Regions from separate parts of the Delftia tsuruhatensis genome, predicted to be linked through region 3. Evidence: predicted binding sites of a transcription regulator. Region 3 holds the regulator's gene; each other region holds the start of a gene.
The links. The regulator HrcA, encoded in region 3, represses chaperone genes, less so after heat shock. The targets are predictions, from matches to a motif close to TTAGCACTCNNNNNNNNNGAGTGCTAA.
Positions count from the first base shown of each region.

Region 1 (6,175 bases), 280 kb from region 3:
CCTGTCCAGCCTGTCCAAGACCGTGGCGCCTGCGCTGCGCATCGGCTGGATGCTGGCCGACGCCCAGCTGCTGCGCCGCTGCACCATCGCCAAGCAGACGGCCGACCTGTGCACCTCGCCACTGGCGCAACTGATCGCTGCCCATTACCTGCGCTCGGGCCGCTATGCGCCCCAGCTCGCCAAGGCCTGCGCCGAGTACGCGGCGCGCATGGACGCGCTGTGCTCGGGCATGCAGTCGGCGCTGGGCACGCAGATCCGTTTCGTGCGGCCCGCGGGCGGCATGTTCGTCTGGGCGCAACTGCTGCCGCCGCAGGGGCACATGGGCGAGCCCGAGGCCCTGGCCCGCGCACTGTTCACGGCGGCCGTGGAGCAGGGCGTGCTCTATGTGCCGGGCAAGGCCTTCTTCCCGGCCGATGTGCAGCAGCAGGCCGGCCTGTGCATGCGCCTGTCGTACGCGGCGCCCACGGTGCCTCAGATCACCGAGGCCGTGGCGCGCCTGGGCCGCGCCTGGCGCCAGGCCATCGGCTGAAGCAAGCCGCCGTCCCATGAAAAAGGCCGCCCGAAGGCGGCCTTTGTTCTTGCGGGGCCAACCGGCAGGCGCGCAAGGCGCTGCCGGCTGCGCGGCGGGCAATTACATGCCCATGCCGCCCATGCCACCCATGCCGCCCATGTCGGGCATGGCGGGGGCTGCCTCGGCCTTGGGCGACTCGGCGATCATCGCTTCGGTCGTCAGCAGCAGCGAAGCCACGGAAGCGGCGTTCTGCAGGGCCGTGCGGGTCACCTTGGTCGGGTCCAGGATACCCATTTCCAGCATGTCGCCGTAGGTGTCGTTGGCGGCGTTGAAGCCGTAGTTGCCCTTGCCGTTGAGCACGGCGTTGACCACCACGGAGGGTTCGCCACCGGCGTTGGCCACGATCTCGCGCAGCGGAGCCTCGACAGCCTTCAGGATCAGCTTGATGCCGGCGTCCTGCTCGGCATTGCCGGTGGACAGCTCGCCCACGGCCTGCTTGGCGCGCAGCAGGGCCACGCCGCCGCCGGCCACGATGCCTTCTTCCACGGCAGCGCGGGTGGCGTGCAGGGCGTCTTCGACGCGGGCCTTCTTTTCCTTCATCTCGACTTCGGTGGCAGCGCCGACCTTGATCACGGCCACGCCGCCGGCCAGCTTGGCCACGCGCTCTTGCAGCTTTTCGCGGTCGTAGTCGCTGGTGGCTTCCTCGATCTGGATGCGGATCTGCTTGACGCGGGCCTCGATTTCGTCAGCCTTGCCTGCGCCGTCGATGATGGTGGTGTTTTCCTTGCCGATCTCGACGCGGGCAGCCTGGCCCAGGTCTTCCAGCGTCACCTTGTCCAGCGCCAGGCCCACTTCTTCAGCGATGACCTTGCCGCCGGTCAGGATGGCGATGTCTTCCAGCATGGCCTTGCGGCGGTCGCCGAAGCCGGGCGCCTTGACGGCCACGACCTTCAGGATGCCGCGGATGGTGTTGACCACCAGCGTCGCCAGGGCTTCGCCTTCGACGTCTTCCGCAATGATCAGCAGGGGACGGCCGGCCTTGGCCACGGCTTCCAGCGTGGGCAGCAGGTCGCGGATGTTGCTGATCTTCTTGTCGAACAGCAGCACGAAGGGGTTGTCCAGCAGGGCGACCTGCTTTTCGGGGTTGTTGATGAAGTAGGGCGACAGGTAGCCGCGGTCGAACTGCATGCCCTCGACGACGTCGAGTTCGTTGGCCAGCGACTTGCCTTCTTCAACGGTGATCACGCCTTCCTTGCCGACCTTGTCCATGGCTTCGGCAATGATGCTGCCCACGGATTCGTCGGAGTTGGCGGAGATCGAACCCACTTGGGCGATTTCCTTGGAGGTGGTGGTGGCCTTCGACTGCTTCTTCAGCTCTTCCACCAGGGCGGCGACAGCCTTGTCGATGCCGCGCTTCAGGTCCATGGGGTTCAGGCCGGCGGCCACGTACTTGGTGCCTTCGCGGACGATGGCCTGTGCCAGCACGGTGGCGGTGGTCGTGCCGTCGCCGGCGATGTCGTTGGTCTTGGAAGCCACTTCCTTCACGAGCTGGGCGCCCATGTTCTGCAGCTTGTCCTTGAGTTCAACTTCCTTGGCCACGGACACGCCGTCCTTGGTCACGGTGGGGGCGCCGAAGGAGCGCTCCAGCACCACGTTGCGGCCCTTGGGGCCCAGGGTGACCTTGACCGCGTTGGCCAGGATGTTCACGCCTTCAACCATGCGGGCGCGTGCTTCGCCGCCGAAAACTACGTCTTTTGCTGCCATTTCAATTCTCCGGATTCAGTTGGAAAGTGCGGTGCAGGGAAGCGGATTACTTCTCGACGACTGCGAACAGGTCGTCTTCCTTCATCACCAGCAGTTCGTCGCCATGGACCTTGACGGTCTGGCCGCTGTACTTGCCGAACAGAACGCGGTCGCCGACCTTCACGTTCAGGGCGATCAGCTCACCCTTGTCGTTCTTCTTGCCGGGGCCCACGGCCAGCACTTCACCCTGGTCAGGCTTCTCGGCGGCGTTGTCGGGGATCACGATGCCCGAGGCCGTCTTGGTTTCGTTCTCGAGGCGCTTGACGATCACGCGATCGTGCAGGGGACGCAGGTTCATACCAACTCCTAATCATCAACAAAGTTGAAACAAAGACTTGCCGGTCCGGGCGGACCGGCATTCGGAAGCAATGCGGGCGAGGCTGTTAGCACTCATGCCCGACGAGTGCTAATAATAAGGCAATTCCGCCAGGTTTCAAGGGGTGGGGTGGGTCAGGAGGGGGTGTGGTGCGCCTGCACGTCGACGGCAACCTCGTCGATGCCGGTTCGGCGTTCGCCTGCAGGAGTGGACAGGCCGTTTGCGATGGCCATGGCGATTCAGCAATCGTCCCGGCGTCCGGACCTCGCGCGCCAGATCCCCGAGTCCCCTTCGGTCCTGAGGGGATTTACCACCCCCTCGATCGACGCCCTGGAGCACTCCATGGCTTCATCGACAGGCTGGCCCATCTGTGCATGGACGATGGCGCCAACGGCCGCCAGCGCCGGCATGCGTCCTACGGGCTGCGGGGGGCGGCCGCCCAGCCTGATCGGTCTTGTGCCGGCGCGAGTCGCCAGGGGAGACCGTGACCATGGTTCGGTCACGGACGCCCCAGGCGGCGGTTACCGGGCCTTGAACCTCGGCTGCACGACGATCTTCACCGCCGACTCGTTGTTGTGGATCAGCGTGTCGAAGCCCTGCGCCACCAGGTCATCGAGCTGGATGCGCTGGGTGATGAAGGGCTCCAGGTCGATCTTGCCCTGCTCGACCAGCTTGATGGTCTCCTGGTGGTCGTTGCAGTACGCGATGGTGCCGCGCACGTCCAGTTCCTTCATGACCACGCTGTGCACGTTGATGGTGGCGGGATGGCTCCAGATGGATACGATGACCACCACGCCCGTGGCCTTGGTCGCGGCCACCAGCGTGTCCAGGACCTTGTTGACGCTGGAGCATTCGAAGGCCACATCCACGCCCTTGCCGCCCGTGATCTTCATCACCTCGGCCACCACGTCCACTTCGGACGGGTCCAGGATGTGATCGGCCACGCCGGACTCACGCGCCTTCTGTTTGCGCCTGGCGCTCAGCTCGGTGACGATGACGGTCAGGCCCTTGGCCTTCAGGATGGCGGACAGCAGCAGGCCGATGGGGCCGGCCCCGCCCACCAGCGCCACGTCGCCCGCCTGGGCTCCGCTGCGGGTGTAGGCATGGTGGCCCACGGACAGCGGCTCGATCAGCGCGGCCTGGTCCAGCGGGATGGTCTCGGAGATCGGATGCACCCAGCGGCGCTTGACGGCGATCCGCTCGGCCAGCCCGCCGCCACGCCCGCCCAGACCGATGAAGTTCATGTCCTTGGACAGGTGGTAGTTGTCACCCGGCCCCGTGGGCACATCGTCGGCCACGATGTAGGGCTCCACCACCACGTGCTGGCCGACCTGGATGTCGTCGACCCCTTCGCCCACGGCATAGACCACGCCGGAGAACTCGTGCCCCATGGTGACGGGGGCGGACTCACCCGAGATGGGATGCGGATGGCCGCAGGGCGGGATGAAGATCGGCCCTTCCATGAACTCGTGCAGATCCGTGCCGCAGATGCCGCACCAGGCCACCTCGATGCCTACGGTGCCGGGCTCCACAACAGGCTCGGGAATGTCTTCGATGCGGATGTCGCCGCGGTCGTGGAAACGTGCTGCTTTCATGATGGGACTTTCTTTCTGTCAGTCTGTATCGATGGGCGGCATGGCCGCCCATGGGGATTATTCGGGCCTATCTCAGGTGGTGGACTTGTTGCAGGTCATAGACACGCACGGGCAGGCCTTCCTGGCGCGCCTTGAGCTGCAGCGCCAGGTACAGCGAGTAATGGCGCGACTGGTGCAGATTGCCGCCGTGGAACCACAGCGCCTCCTGCTGCGTGGGCTTCCACATGTTGCGCTGCTCGCCCTCCCACGGCCCCGGGTCCTTGGTGGTGTCCGAGCCCAGGCCCCAGACCTTGCCCACCTTGTCCGCCACCTCCTGGCTGATCAGGTCGGCAACCCAGCCGTTCATCGAGCCATAGCCGGTGGCGTAGACCACCAGGTCGGCCGGCAGCTCGGTACCGTCGTCCAGCACCACCGCGTTTTCCGACAGGTGGCTGATCTGCTTGCCCGCCTGCAGCTTGATGCTGCCGTCGATCACCAGATCGCAGGCACCCACGTCGATGTAGTAGCCCGATGCGCGCCGCAGGTACTTCATGAAAAGGCCGGAGCCGTCATCGCCGAAGTCCAGCATGAAGCCGGTGGCCTCCAGCTTGCGGTAGAAGTCCGCATCGCGCTCGCGGATGCGGTCGTACACCGGCACCTGGAAGTTGGCCATGATGCGGTAGGGCAGGGAGGCGAAGATCAGGTCCGCCTTGCGGGTCGTCACGCCGTTGGCCACGGCGCGTTCCGAATACAGGTCGCCCAGGCCGATGTCCATCAGCGAATCGGAACGCACGATGTGCGTGGACGAGCGCTGCACCATGGTCACATCCGCGCCATGCTCCCACAGGGCCGCGCAGATGTCGTGCGCGGAGTTGTTGGCGCCGATCACCACCACCTTCCTGCCCGCATAGGCATCCGGGCCGGGGTGCCGGGACGAGTGCTGCTGCTCGCCCCGGAAGACATCCTGGCCCTGGATCCTGGGCACATTCGCCTTGCCCGACATGCCCGTGGCGAACACCAGGTGTCTGGGGCGCAGCACCTGCTTTTCACCATCGCGCTCCACGGTGACCTCCCACTCCTGCCGGTCCTCGTCGAAGCGGGCGTTCAGGCACTCGGTGGACGGCCAGTAGTTCACCTCCATCACCTTGGTGTACATCTCCAGCCAGTCGCCGATCTTGTCCTTGGGCGCGAACACGGGCCAGTTGTCCGGAAACGGCATGTAGGGCAGGTGGTCGTACCAGACCGGATCGTGCAGGCACAGCGACTTGTAGCGATTGCGCCATTGGTCGCCAGGGCGCGCCTGGCGGTCGATGACGATGTGCGAGACCCCCAGCTGGCGCAGCCGGGCACCCAGCGCGATGCCGCCCTGGCCGCCGCCGATGACCAGCACGAAGGGCTGCCTGTCGCGGCCCAGCTCCTCTGCTTCCTTCTGGCGGCGCTCCAGCCAGGTCTGGCGGCCGCGCCGGATGCCGTGCTCGGCCCCCATGGGGCGGCGTGTTCCCAAGGGTTCCTCATGCCCCTTGAGCTCCTGGGCAGTCGTCAGCAGCGTCCAGATCTTCCCGCCCCTGATGCGGATGTGACCGCCGCCGCGCGCATGCCGTGTGTCGATCACGATCCAGGCGGACACCACACCATCGGCCTCCTCCACCGCTTCGCGCTCGTCCAGCGAAAAGCGCACGGGCGCCGCGGCGTCCAGCTGCGCAGCCAGCATGTCGGCGATCTGCCCGCGTCCCTCCATGGTCTTGATGTTCCAGGTCAGCAGCACCAGGTCGCGCCAGTAGCATTCGTCGGCGAACAGGCGGCTGGCGGCCGCGAAGTCGCGGTCCGCCAAAGAATGGTTGAGCTGGCCAAGCAGCGCCTGGGCACGGGCGGCAGCCGTCGTATCTGTCATGGTTGTCTCCTTGAGGGTGGTCATGCCCGCTGGTTTTTTTCCGGGCAGGCGTTCCTACGCAATCACCATGCCAGGCGCGC
Region 1 covers NZ_LR813084.1:1,067,048-1,073,222, forward strand. Annotated here, with positions in the region: gene L1Z78_RS04840 (PLP-dependent aminotransferase family protein) at 1-529, shown strand, start outside; gene groL (chaperonin GroEL) at 632-2,275, opposite strand; gene groES (co-chaperone GroES) at 2,322-2,612, opposite strand; gene L1Z78_RS04855 (2,3-butanediol dehydrogenase) at 3,152-4,225, opposite strand; gene L1Z78_RS04860 (NAD(P)/FAD-dependent oxidoreductase) at 4,293-6,095, opposite strand.
Region 1: the regulator HrcA is predicted to act here: its motif matches at 2,698-2,724, upstream of groES (co-chaperone GroES).

Region 2 (6,175 bases), 2.5 Mb from region 3:
GCTGTGGGCCGCCCTGGAAGGCGCGCGGCTGCTCACGCAGCAGGCCGCACGGCGCTTCGATGCGGCCTGGCAGCGCGGCACGGCCCTGGACGCGCACGAGCGCGGCGAAGTCGCCGTGGCCGTGACCGCCGCCAAGATCGCCACCACGCGCACCGGGCTGGACCTGTCCAGCCGCATCTTCGAGGCCACGGGTGCACGCGCCACGCACGCGGCGCTGCGCTTCGACCGCTTCTGGCGCAACCTGCGCACGCAGACGCTGCACGACCCGCTGCACTACAAGCTGCAGGAGCTGGGGGACTGGGTGCTCAATGGAGCCCATCCGCAGCCCAGCTTCTACTCGTGACCCCGCCCCATGAGCACACGATTGCCCCAATGGCCCACCGGCGCCTCCTCCCCTCAACGCACTGCCGAAGTCGCGCCCGCTGCCTGGATCCTGGAGGACCCGGCGTCGCAGGCCCTGCTCAGGACCATGGAGCAGGTGGCCGCCAGCGAGGCCGGCGTGCTCATCCTCGGAGACAGCGGCGCCGACAAGGAGATGGTGGCCCGCCACATCCACCGGCTCAGCCCGCGCCGTGACGGCCCCTTCGTCGCCGTCAACTGCGGCGCCCTGTCCGAGACCCTCATCAACGCCGAACTCTTCGGCCATGAAAGCGGCGCGCTGACGGGTGCGTTCGGCAGCCTGCCGGGCCGCTTCGAGGATGCCCACGGCGGCACGCTGCTGCTCGACGAGATCGACGACCTGCCGCTGCACATCCAGAGCAAGCTGGTGCGCGTGCTGCAGGACAAGGCGGTCACGCGCATCGGGGCCAGCCAGCGCACGCCCGCCGATGTGCGCGTGCTCGCCGCCAGCAACGCCCCCCTGCTGACCAAGGTCGCGGCCCGGCGCTTTCGGGAGGACCTGTACTACCTGCTCGACGTGGTCACCCTGGCCATGCCGCCACTGCGCCAGCGACCGGCCGACATCCTGCCGCTGGCCCGCCACTTCATCGCCAGCTACTGCCAGCGCATGCGCTACGCGCCCATGGCGCTCAGCCCGGACGCACAGCGCAAGCTGCTGGAACACGACTGGCCCGGCAACAGCCGCGAGCTGGAGAACGTCATCCACCGCAGCCTGCTGCTCACCCAGGGCGTGCACATCGGCGCCGGCGACCTGCACATCGCCAGCAGCCAGGCGGAGCCCGAGCCGGCCGCCTCGGACGAGGCCGCGCACAACGCCCAGGCCGCAGCCGCCGAGCTGGCCCTGGCCGATGCGCTGGACAGCCTGTGCGACATCCACGCGCAAGGCCTGGAGCAGCATGTGCTCAACGCCCTGCTGCTCAAGGCCTGGCAGCGCAACCGGGGCAACCAGGTGCAGACCGCGCGCCAGCTGGGCATCAGCCGCAGCGTGGTGCGGGCGCGGCTGCAGCGCCTGGGCGAGCTGCCCGGCGGCGACGGCACGATTTCATCCCTTTCCCCTTTTCCGGAGCCCCCATGACCGCAGCTTCCTCCGCATCGCCCGAGATCTTCTGGTTCCTGCCCACCTCGGGCGACACGCGCTACCTGGGCACCTCGGATTTCGGCCGCGCGCCCACCAATGCCTACATGCGCCAGATCGCCGTCACGGCCGAGCAGCTGGGCTACGACGGCCTGCTGATCCCCACCGGCAGCTCCTGCCTGGACCCCTGGGTGGTGGCCTCCAGCCTGGTGCCTGTCACCCAGCGCATCAAGCTGCTGGTGGCCCTGCGCACCTCGCTGGGCGCCCCCGTCTCCAGCGCCCGCCAGGCCGCAACGCTGGACCAGGCGCTGGGCGGGCGGCTGCTGCTCAACGTGGTGCCCGGCGGCGATGCCACCGAGCTGGCCGCCGACGGCGTATTCCTGGACCACGACGAACGCTATGCCTACGCCGATGAATTCCTCACCATCTGGCGCCGGCTGCTGTCGGGCGAGACCGTGGACCTGGACGGCAAGTACTTCAAGGTGCGGGGCGGACGCAACTTCTTCGAGCCCGTGCAAAAGCCGCACCCGCCGCTGTACTTCGGCGGCTCGTCGGACGCCGCCCACGACCTGGCCGCGCGCCAGGTCGATGCCTACCTCACCTGGGGCGAGCCGCCGGCCGCCGTGGGCGAGAAGTTCGCCGACATCCGCCGGCGCGCCGCGTCGCAGGGGCGCCAGGTGAAGCTGGGTGTACGCCTGCACGTCATCGTGCGCGAAACCGGCGCGGAGGCCTGGGCCGACGCCGAGCGCCTGATCAGCAAGCTCACCGACGAGGACATCGCCCGCGCCCAGGCCGGCTATGCGCGCATGGACTCCGTGGGCCAGTCGCGCATGGCCGCGCTGCACGGCGGGCGGCGCGACCGGCTGGAAGTCTCGCCCAACCTCTGGGCCGGCGTGGGCCTGGTGCGCGGTGGCGCCGGCACGGCCCTGGTCGGCGATGCCGCCACCGTGGCCGAGCGGCTGCGCGAGTACGTGGAGCTGGGCGCCGACACCTTCGTGCTGTCCGGCTACCCGCACCTGGAGGAATCCATCCGCTTCGCCGAGCTGGTGTTCCCGCTGCTCGGCAAGCCTCCCGTCACCGTCAGCGACCAGGCGCAGACCGGCGGTGCCTTCGACATCCGCAGCATCCGGCAAAAGGCATCCGCATCGTGAACAACCGCGTGAACCTCCCCATCGTCGACATGCGCTGCCACCCGGCAACGCAGCCCATGCCACGGCGCGCTGGCTCAACCGGCGTGTCGGAACGCGCGGCGGTTGCAGGGCCTGGACGCCTGCGCCTGCCTTCCCGGGGGGCATGAGAATTTGCCAAACCCGGAGATGCAGAAAATCAATCATTGCAGTGCAGCAATCGGTAACCATGGCGATGGAACTGCGCGCACCGCACTCTGTCCTACGTGCAGGCCCGATTTTCGCTTCAGCAACGACGGAACTTCGGCTTTAGCACTCGATCCCAACGAGTGCTAACATGAAGGTATGGAAGAAAGGAACTCTGCAATGACAAATGCCTCCGGCTCCATTGCGACCACCTTGGCGCCCGCTAACCCCTGGTCCCTGGTGCCGCCTCTGGGCAACCTGGATGCCTATATTTCCGCGGTCAACCGCCTGCCCATGCTCACCCTCGAGGAAGAGCAGGACTACGCCCGCAAGCTCAAGGAACACAACGACCTGGACGCCGCGGGGCGGCTGGTGATGTCCCACCTGCGCCTGGTGGTGTCCATCTCGCGCCAGTACCTGGGCTATGGTCTGCCCCACGGCGACCTGATCCAGGAGGGCAATGTCGGCCTGATGAAGGCCGTCAAGCGCTTCGATCCCGACCAGAACGTGCGTCTGGTGAGCTACGCCATGCACTGGATCAAGGCCGAGATCCACGAATACATCCTCAAGAACTGGCGCATGGTCAAGGTCGCCACGACCAAGGCCCAGCGCAAGCTGTTCTTCAACCTGCGCTCCATGAAGCAGGGCCTGAAGTCCGACGCCGCGATGGCCGAGGACGGCATGCTGCGCGACACGCTGACCTCCGGCGAGATCGACGCCGTGGCCGAGAAGCTCAACGTCAAGCGCGAAGAGGTCATGGAGATGGAAACGCGCCTGGCCGGCGGCGACGTGCTGCTGGACCCCTCGCCCGGCGACGATGGCGAGCAGGCCTTCGGCCCCATCGCCTATCTGGCAGACGGCGCGCACGAGCCGACGGCCATGATCGAATCGCGTCAGCGTGACCACCTGGCCACGGACGGCATCGCCATGGCCCTGGATGCGCTGGACGACCGCAGCCGCCGCATCGTCGAGGAGCGCTGGCTCAAGGTCAACGACGACGGCTCGGGCGGCATGACGCTGCATGAGTTGGCGGCCGAGTACGGCGTCAGCGCCGAACGCATCCGCCAGATCGAGGTGGCCGCCATGAAGAAGATGAAGAAGGCCCTGGCCGAATTCGCATGACGGCGCCGACCGACAAGGCAGGGACCACGAAACCCGGATAATCTCCGGGTTTTTTATTGCCTGCCGCTTTCGCTCCTCACCGCACTCCATGCCCGCCAGCGCCTTCTCGTCAGTACGCCGTCTTTTCGCAGCCGCCCTGGCCTCGGCCCTGCTGCCCTGCGCCGCCATGGCAGGCGATGCCTGGCCCAGCCGGCCGCTGCACCTGATCGTGGGCTTTCCCGCCGGCTCCTCGCCCGACCTCACGGCGCGCGCGCTGGCCGAGCCGCTGGAAAAGCGCCTGGGCCAGCCTGTCATCGTCGAGAACAAGGTGGGTGCGGGCGGCAACATCGCGGGCGAGCAGGTGGCGCGGGCGCGCGACGGCCATACCTTCAGCGTCATGATCAACGGCAACATGACGATTGCCCGGCTGCTCAACCCCGCCGTGCGCTACGACCCCGTCAAGGACCTGCAGCCGGTCAGCCTGATCGGCGTGGCACCGCTGGTGCTGGTGGCGCCCGCCGGCGCCGCCGAGGGCCGGGCCTTCCTGGAGGCGGCCGCGCAGGCGGGCAATCGCTGGAGCTACGGCTCCCCCGGCGTCGGCACCGTGGGCCACCTGGGCATGGAACTGCTCAAGAGCCGTTCCGCGCTCAGGCCCGAACACATTCCCTACCCCGGCTATCCGCAGGTCTTCAATGCCCTCCAGGGCGGCGACCTTCAGTTGTCCATGCTGCCGCCCGCGCTGGCCATGGCCCAGGTCCAGGCCGGCAAGCTGCGCGGCGTGGCCGTCACCTCGGCCGCGCGCAGCCCTCTGGCACCGGGCCTGCCCAGCCTCAAGGAACTGGGCGTGGGCGATTTCGACCTGGAGATATGGAACGCCGTGGCCGCCCCCAGGGCCATGCCCGCGGCCCATGTGCAGAAACTGGCTGAAGCGGTGGGCGAGATCGTGCGCTCACCGGAGATGCGCGCGCGCCTGGCGGCCCAGGGCTGGCAGGCCGTGGGCAGCTCGCCCGAGGGCCTGGCCCTGCGCATACGCCAGGACGTGACGGCGCTGGGCCGCATCATCCGCGAGCAGGGCATACGCGCCTGGTGACACCCCCATGACCGCTGCCCAAGCCTTCACCGAACTCGACGCCTGGCAGGTCATGGCCTGGGGACTGGCCTTCTTCGGCACGTTGTACCTGGCAGGCGGCTGGGGCATGTCGGCGCTCACGCGCGGCCTGCAGCGCCACGGCGTGGGCCATGTGCTGGACACGCGGCCGCTCAAGCCCGACCAGTTGCGCCGTGAATGGCGGCAGTCGCTGCATTCGGTGCTGATCTTCGGCATCGGCATGGTCGTCCCCTGGGGCTTGCTGCAACTGGGCTGGGCGCGCCTCGAACCCGATGCAGGCCCCTGGCGCATCGCGGCCGAGATCGTGGTGCTGCTGATCTGGAACGACGTGCATTTCTGGATCAACCACCGCCTGCTGCACACGCGGCTGCTGGGGCGTTTTCACGGCGACCACCACCGCTCGGTGGTGACCACGCCATGGTCCACCTACAGCTTCCATCCCATCGAGGCGCTGATGCTGGGCAACGTCATCCTGCTGCCCATGGTGGTGCACGACTTCAGCTTCTGGTCGCTGGCCTCGGTGCCCGTGCTCAGCCTGCTGCTCAACGTCATCGGCCACTCCAACTACGACTTCTTCCCGCAGGTGCCGGACACGCATGCGCTGGCGGCCAGCCGCCGCCACCATCTGCACCATGCACGGCCCAACGGCAACTACGGCTTCGCCCTGGCCTTCATGGACCGGCTGATGGGGACACGCGTCGCCCTGCCCGCCACGGCACGCAGCAGGCCCTGAATGCGTCCACACGCACGCCATGCCCTGCCCCGCCTGCGCCACTGGCGCGATCTCCAGTCGCTGGTGTACATGGCGGCACTGCCGCTGCTGGTCTGGTGGCAATGGCGCCATGGCTGGAATCCCTGGCTCTACGGCATCGAACTGTTCCTGACCCTGGGCGTGGGCGTCATACACCACAACCACACGCACCTGCGCATGTGGCGCGGGCGCCGGGCCAACCGCCTCACCGACTATTGGCTCACGCTGCTGCAAGGCCATCCGACCTTTGTCTTCTGGCCGGCCCATGTGGCCAACCACCATCGCTTCCGCCACGGGCCGCGCGATGTCGCGCGCACCTACCGCTTCGGCGGCGACCACAACCATCTGATCGGCTATCTGGTGCACCCGGTGCAGGCCGCCTGGGTGCTGTACCCGCTGTTCCTGCGCTGGCTGGGGCAGTTGCGACG
Region 2 covers NZ_LR813084.1:4,966,283-4,972,457, forward strand. Annotated here, with positions in the region: gene L1Z78_RS22610 (acyl-CoA dehydrogenase family protein) at 1-343, shown strand, start outside; gene L1Z78_RS22615 (sigma-54 interaction domain-containing protein) at 353-1,474, shown strand; gene ssuD (FMNH2-dependent alkanesulfonate monooxygenase) at 1,471-2,625, shown strand; gene rpoH (RNA polymerase sigma factor RpoH) at 2,968-3,909, shown strand; gene L1Z78_RS22630 (Bug family tripartite tricarboxylate transporter substrate binding protein) at 3,998-4,978, shown strand; gene L1Z78_RS22635 (sterol desaturase family protein) at 4,986-5,729, shown strand; gene L1Z78_RS22640 (fatty acid desaturase) at 5,730-6,175, shown strand, end outside.
Region 2: the regulator HrcA is predicted to act here: its motif matches at 2,911-2,937, upstream of rpoH (RNA polymerase sigma factor RpoH).

Region 3 (6,175 bases):
CTGTCACTAGCGCGCCTGCCGCGTGCTTCCCGGTCTACTTGGCTTGGCGCTGCTGTGTCGTTGGGTTCGCCTCCGCGCTGGCCTGCTCCGCGAGGCGCAGTGCTCCAGCTCAGCGGGCCGCGAATCGTCGCCCTAAAAAACATGTATTTCTGCGCTGCTGCGCTCCTGTGTCTCGCTGCGTCTATGGCGGTCAAGGCCGGCGTGCGGGCGGCCCGTGGATGCAAGCGAAGCGCAGGCGCGGGCCGCGCGCAGCGCGGCCTAGATTTATCCCATAAACACTTTGGAACACACAGGGCGCAAAGGCTCTGAAAAAGGTGAACCCCGCGACAGCGCCAACTGCCCGGGGTTCGTGATAGCAACCTCTACGACAGGTCACCATGATTCGAATTATCTGTGATGCGAACCCTACGCGTCGATACACCCCCGAAGAACTGCTGCACATGCACCGTTGCGGCGAGGCTCTCACGGTCTTTGATGGCAGCACAGGCGAGGGCATGCGGGTCAAGGCCCATGACCTGGGCAATGGTCACATGGAGATTTCGGGCACGGCGCCCACGGTCTGGGTCGAACGTGAGTGGAATCACATCGCCCTGGAAACCTACCTGGAGCGCGTTATCGAGCGGCGCGAGGAGGAGGCCGACGAGATGCGGGAACGGTCGCTGACAATCGCGGCAAACCGGGCAAAAGTGAAGGTGCGCAAGCTCTGCAAGGCAATGGGCTCAGACACCCTGCTGACCCTCACGTATCGGGCAAACGAAACTGACCTGGAGCGATCCAAAAAGGATCTGAAAGAGTTCGTCCGGCGCATGCGCAGGTACATGCCCGCGTTCAAGGCTGTGGCCGTGTATGAGTACCAAGCTCGGGGGGCAATCCACTGGCACATTGCGACTGCGAACGTGCCCCGTGTGTTCGAGCGCAGGAATGACCAGGGCCAGACCTATCAGGTCAAGAGCTTTGACGCTATCCGCAGTGTCTGGCGTGGCGTCACGAAAGAGCGTGGCGGCAACATCGATCTTGCCCGGCGCAAGCGCAACAGCACACGCAGTCCTGCGCGCATTGCCTCGTATATCGCCAAGTACATTGTCAAGGCATTCCGCGAGGGGCAGGCCTTCACGAATCGCTACAGCGCATTCGGGGACTTTGACATGGGCAAGCCGGTAGATCTGGGGTGGTTCCCTCGGGTGCTGGATGCTGTCAGTGCGTCATTCGACTGTGTGCTTGACAGTCAGTCAGTTGTCTACTCGGAGCTGTCGCGCTGGAAAGACTGGTTTGTCTTGCATGTAGAGCGCAAGACAACGTCTGTCAGGGGGTGCGCCTAATGATCTTGGGGGAGTCCGATTTTGGCTCGCTGTGGCCCTGTGAAGGGCTGTTGAGGGATTCCTATGTCTATTGATCATCGCGAAAACATTTCCGGTAACGCTGCCCGCGTTGCCAAGCATCGGGCCACGCATGCCCGGCTTGACGTCTCTGTCCCGGCGCACATCTCAAGCACTATCGACGAGCTGGCCGAGATGTTCGGCACAAGCCGTGCTGTCGTCCTGCGCTCAATGCTCCGGTTTGCCTTGACGAACCGCGACTGGAAAAAGCTTGGTCTTCTCTGGGTCGGGGAGTAAGCAATGCTGATCGGATATGCGCGTGTCTCCACGCTTGATCAGGACACGACGATGCAGCGTGATGCCCTTGAGCGGGCTGGTGTCCATAGGCTGTTTGCTGATTCCAGTTCGGGGGTTGGTCCCCGTCCCCAGTTGCACGCGGCGCTCGATTGCTTGCAGCAGGGCGACGTCTTGGTCGTTTGGAAACTGGATCGCATCGCTCGAAGCCTGCATGACTTGCTGGCCACCGAACGGCGTCTGAAAGCTGTGGGTGCTGGTATCCGTAGTCTTACGGAGCCGCTTGATACGTCCAGCCCGTTCGGCGAGTTCACCTTTCAGGTGTTAGGTGCCGTCGCGCAGCTGGAGAGGTCAATGATCAGAGAGAGGGTCATGGCTGGGCAAGCTGCGGCTAGGGCACGCGGCAAGACTTGGGGTCGAAAACGCTCTATCGATGATGGAGATGTTGAGGTTATCGTGCGGCTGTGGCGGTCTGGTGCTTATCAGCAGGCCGAACTGGCCGAGATGTGGGGCGTGTCCGTGGCTTGCCTGCGAGATGCTATCCATCGTTTTGAGGGTCGTGGCAGGTGGCTCCATCGTCTATCTGCTGCTACCCCTACGTGATCTCTTCGGTCCTCAATCTTTGCGCCGTCGGTTTGTGCCGCGGTATGGCCGAGGGTTGTAGATCGTAGACTTTGGGTCAAAACTCTGCTGGCCTCTCCGTGATCTCAGCAGAGTTTTTCTGCGGCCGTGTGCCCTTATCCTCACTGCGATACGGACTGCGATGTACACCACGGCGGCGCTGGCGAGTATCAGCAGGGCGGCTTGGTTTGAGGTCATGGGTTGCAGGATATCGCAGGCTGCCTTTGGCTTCGCCGCTCTGTCTGTATGAAAAAAGCCCGGATCGTCCGGGCTGTGTTTGAGGCATACATCACTAAAATCATCACATGCTCGACGAACGTGCCAAGTTGTTGCTCAAAGCGCTGATCGAGCGTTACATCGCTGACGGCCAGCCTGTGGGCTCGCGGACCCTGTCGCGCGCGTCGGGGCTTGAATTGTCGCCTGCCACGATACGCAATGTGATGGCCGACCTCGAAGACCTGGGGTTGATCATCAGCCCGCACACCTCGGCAGGCCGCATTCCGACCGCCCGGGGCTACCGGTTGTTCGTGGACACCATGCTCACCGCGGACCGTGCAGACATCGTGACGCCCGAACTCGCACCCGAGCAGCCGCAGAAAGTCATCGCCAACGCGGCCAACCTGCTGTCCAGCCTCTCCCAGTTCGTGGGCGTGGTGCTGGTGCCGCGCCGCACCTCCGTGTTCAAGCACATCGAGTTCGTGCGCCTGTCCGAGAGGCGCTTCCTTGTCATCATCGTATCGCCCGAGGGCGATGTGCAGAACCGCGTCATCTTCACCGACGTGGATTACTCGGCATCGCAACTGGTCGAAGCCTCCAACTTCCTGAACAGCCACTATGCGGGCCTTGCCATGGAGGAGGTGCGCGAGCGCCTCAAGGGCGAAGTCGAGCAGCTGCGCGGCGAGGTGGCCACGCTGATGCAGGCAGCCGTCAACATCGGCACGGAAGCCATGTCCAGCGCCCAGGAGGACGTGGTCATCGCAGGCGAGCGCAACCTGCTGTCGGTCAGCGATTTCTCCAGCGACATGGGCAACCTGCGGCGTGCCTTCGACCTGTTCGAGCAAAAGACCCAGATCCTGCGGCTGCTGGATTTCTCCAGCCAGGCCGAGGGGGTGCGCATCTACATCGGGGGGGAAAGCCAGGTCGTTCCCTTCGAGGAGCTGTCCGTGGTCAGTGCACCCTATGAGCTCGATGGCAAGGTGGTGGGCACGCTGGGCGTGATCGGGCCGACCCGCATGCACTATGACCGCATGATCCAGATCGTGGACATCACCTCCAAGCTGGTCAGCAATGCGCTGAGCCACAAGCGTTGAGGCGGCCGTTAGGCCCTACAATAACCGTTTGCCATGGCGGTGCCCGCGCTGCCTAGGTGAATCCGGGGCCTTAGCTCATGCTTGGTTAGAGCAGCGGACTCATAATCCGTTGGTGCCCAGTTCGACTCTGGGAGGCCCTACCATCGATTGGTATGAAAGAGCCTGCCGCCCTTGTGGGGCGGCAGGCTCTTTTTTTGTGCATGGACTGTTGGCGGTGGCGGAGCAGCGTCTTCCGTTTTTTTTGCACAAATGTGGCGCTTTTGTCCGGAAGGTGAAAATGCCACGCTACAATGCGAAGCGTTGCGGCTGTAGCTCAGCTGGATAGAGTACTTGGCTACGAACCAAGGGGTCGTGGGTTCGATTCCTGCCAGCCGCACCACCATACGCAAAGCCCTGAAATCGAAAGGTTTCAGGGCTTTTTCGTTGCCTGGGCAGCCGCCGCGCCGGTTCAATCCGGGGCGCTGGCGGTCGCCTTGGGCAGCACGATGCTGAAGGTGCTGCCCTCCGCCGGTGCGCTCTGGATGTCCAGCCGGCCGCCATGGCGGGCCGCCACCGTGCGTGCGAAGGCCAGGCCCAGGCCCACGCCGTCGACGTGCTTGTGCTGTTCCAGGCGCTCGAACGGCCGGCTCAGCCGGGCCAGGGTCTCGGCATCCATGCCGGGGCCATGATCACGGATGGCGATGCGGCAATGGGCCGCGTCCTGCGACAGCAGACACTGCACCGTCGTCTCTGCGCCGATGTGTCCGCCGTGGCCGTATTTGATGGCATTGCCTATCAGGTTGACGATGGCGCGATGGAGCATGCCCTGGTCGCCGAGCACGGGGTACTCGTGCTGAGGCAGGCTGAACTGGAGGCAGACCTGCGCGGCCGTTGCCTGGGCCCAGCAGCTTTCCACGGCCTGGTCCACCACCAGGCCCAGGTCCAGCGGTTCCTGGCGGATGACCTGCTGCCGGGCGCGTGCCAGGTGCACGAAGTCATCGGCCAGCTGCAGGGATGCCTGGGCATAGCCTTCGATGCGTGGCAGCAGTGCCTGCGAGGACAAGGGGGTCGCGGACCCCCGCTGCATTTCCAGCAGGGTGATGATCGAGGCGACAGGGGCGCGGATGTCGTGCGAGATGAACTGCATGGCCTGGTCGCGCTGGGCCTGGGCGCTGCGCAGTTCGCTGATATCGACCAGGGTGATCAGCCAGCCCGTGGTGGGCTGCGCATCGAAGGCTTGGGCCAGCAGCATCAGGCTGCGCCCCTGGGCATCCTGCCCCTCGCTGCTGCGCGGCAGCGCGCCAGCGGCGAGGGCCGTGGCCGTGAGCAGGGCACTGCCTGCCTGGCCTGTGGCCTCGGGTGCTTTGAGGCCTGCGAGCAGCGGGGGCAATGCGTCGCCGGCCCGCAATTCCCGGCCCAGGCTGCGGGCATAGGCATGGGCGGCGGAATTGGCCAGCAGGAGATGCCCCTGGCGGTCGCAGACGAAGGTGGCCGAGGGCAGCTGGCGCAGGCTTTCGCTGACGAAATGGTGCAGCGCGCGCAGTTGCCGGGAGGCCTGTTCCACGGCTGCGATGCGCTGGTCCAGCAGGTCGCCGCCCAGGGACATGGGCAGGCCCTGGCCCTGGAGGTCACGCAGCTCCAGCGCCAGAAAGCGGGCGGCGGCGCGCAGGCGCAGCCAGCCCCACAGGGGATAGGCCAGGGCCAGGCCCAGCAGGCCGGCTGCGGGTGCGGTCTGCACCTGCCAGATGCGGGGCGCGAGGCCGGCCAGCGACAGGCAGGCCAGGGCCAGCATCGCACAGGCCAGCATGCCGCCCGAAGGACCGAGCCAGGCCAGTGCCAGCAAGGCCAGCAGCACCGCGCCCGCGTTCAGCCCCCGATCCAGCGTCACGGACGCGGGATGCACATGCGTGCCCTGCAGGCTGCCGTTGAGCACATGGGCCAGCATTTCCACGCTGGAGATGGGGCGCGCACCGGCACCCAGGGGGGCGGTGAACCGGGTGCCCAGGCCCTCGGCCGTGGTCCCGATCAGCACATACTTGCCGCGAAAGGCCGCGGCGGGAATGCGACCCCGCAGCACGTCGATGTAGGAGTAGGTGGTGAAAGGCGAGCGATCCCGGGCGCCCTGTTCCGACCCGGGGCGGGCAAAGGCGATGATTTCCCGCTGATGGCGCTGCCATGCCGGGGCTCCGGGCTGGGTCTGCGGCGCGGGCTTCGGGCTGGTACATGCACGGCCGCTTTCGCCAATGCAGTGCAGGGACAGCGCCATATGCCACCAGGGCTGCTGTGCCGTGCCTTCGACCGCATGGAAGCTGCGCACTGCGCCGTCCGTATCCACGGGAAGCTGGGTGTGTCCCAGGGCCGCGGCGGCCTGCGCGAAGGCCGGCAAAGGGGCGGTGCCCGCCGCCACGGGAAGCACGGTCCGGCCACTGCGTTGCAGGGTGCGCGCCAGCAGCAGGTCGTCGCCGGGATAGTCCAGGTCTTCCTCGCTGAGGATCACATCCAGTCCGATGGCACGTGGCGGGGCCTGGCCGATGCGCTCCAGCAGGCCTGCATGCAGTGCGCGCCGCCAGGGCCAGCGACCGATGGCGTCGATGCTGGCCTCGTCGATGGCGATGATGACGATGTCCCGGGAGGCCCGTGGCTGGTGCAGCCAGC
Region 3 covers NZ_LR813084.1:1,351,496-1,357,670, forward strand. Annotated here, with positions in the region: gene L1Z78_RS06115 (rolling circle replication-associated protein) at 378-1,319, shown strand; gene L1Z78_RS06120 (hypothetical protein) at 1,383-1,613, shown strand; gene L1Z78_RS06125 (recombinase family protein) at 1,617-2,213, shown strand; gene hrcA (heat-inducible transcriptional repressor HrcA) at 2,537-3,541, shown strand; tRNA gene L1Z78_RS06135 (tRNA-Ile) at 3,606-3,684, shown strand; tRNA gene L1Z78_RS06140 (tRNA-Arg) at 3,844-3,920, shown strand; gene L1Z78_RS06145 (CHASE2 and HATPase_c domain-containing protein) at 3,990-6,175, opposite strand, start outside.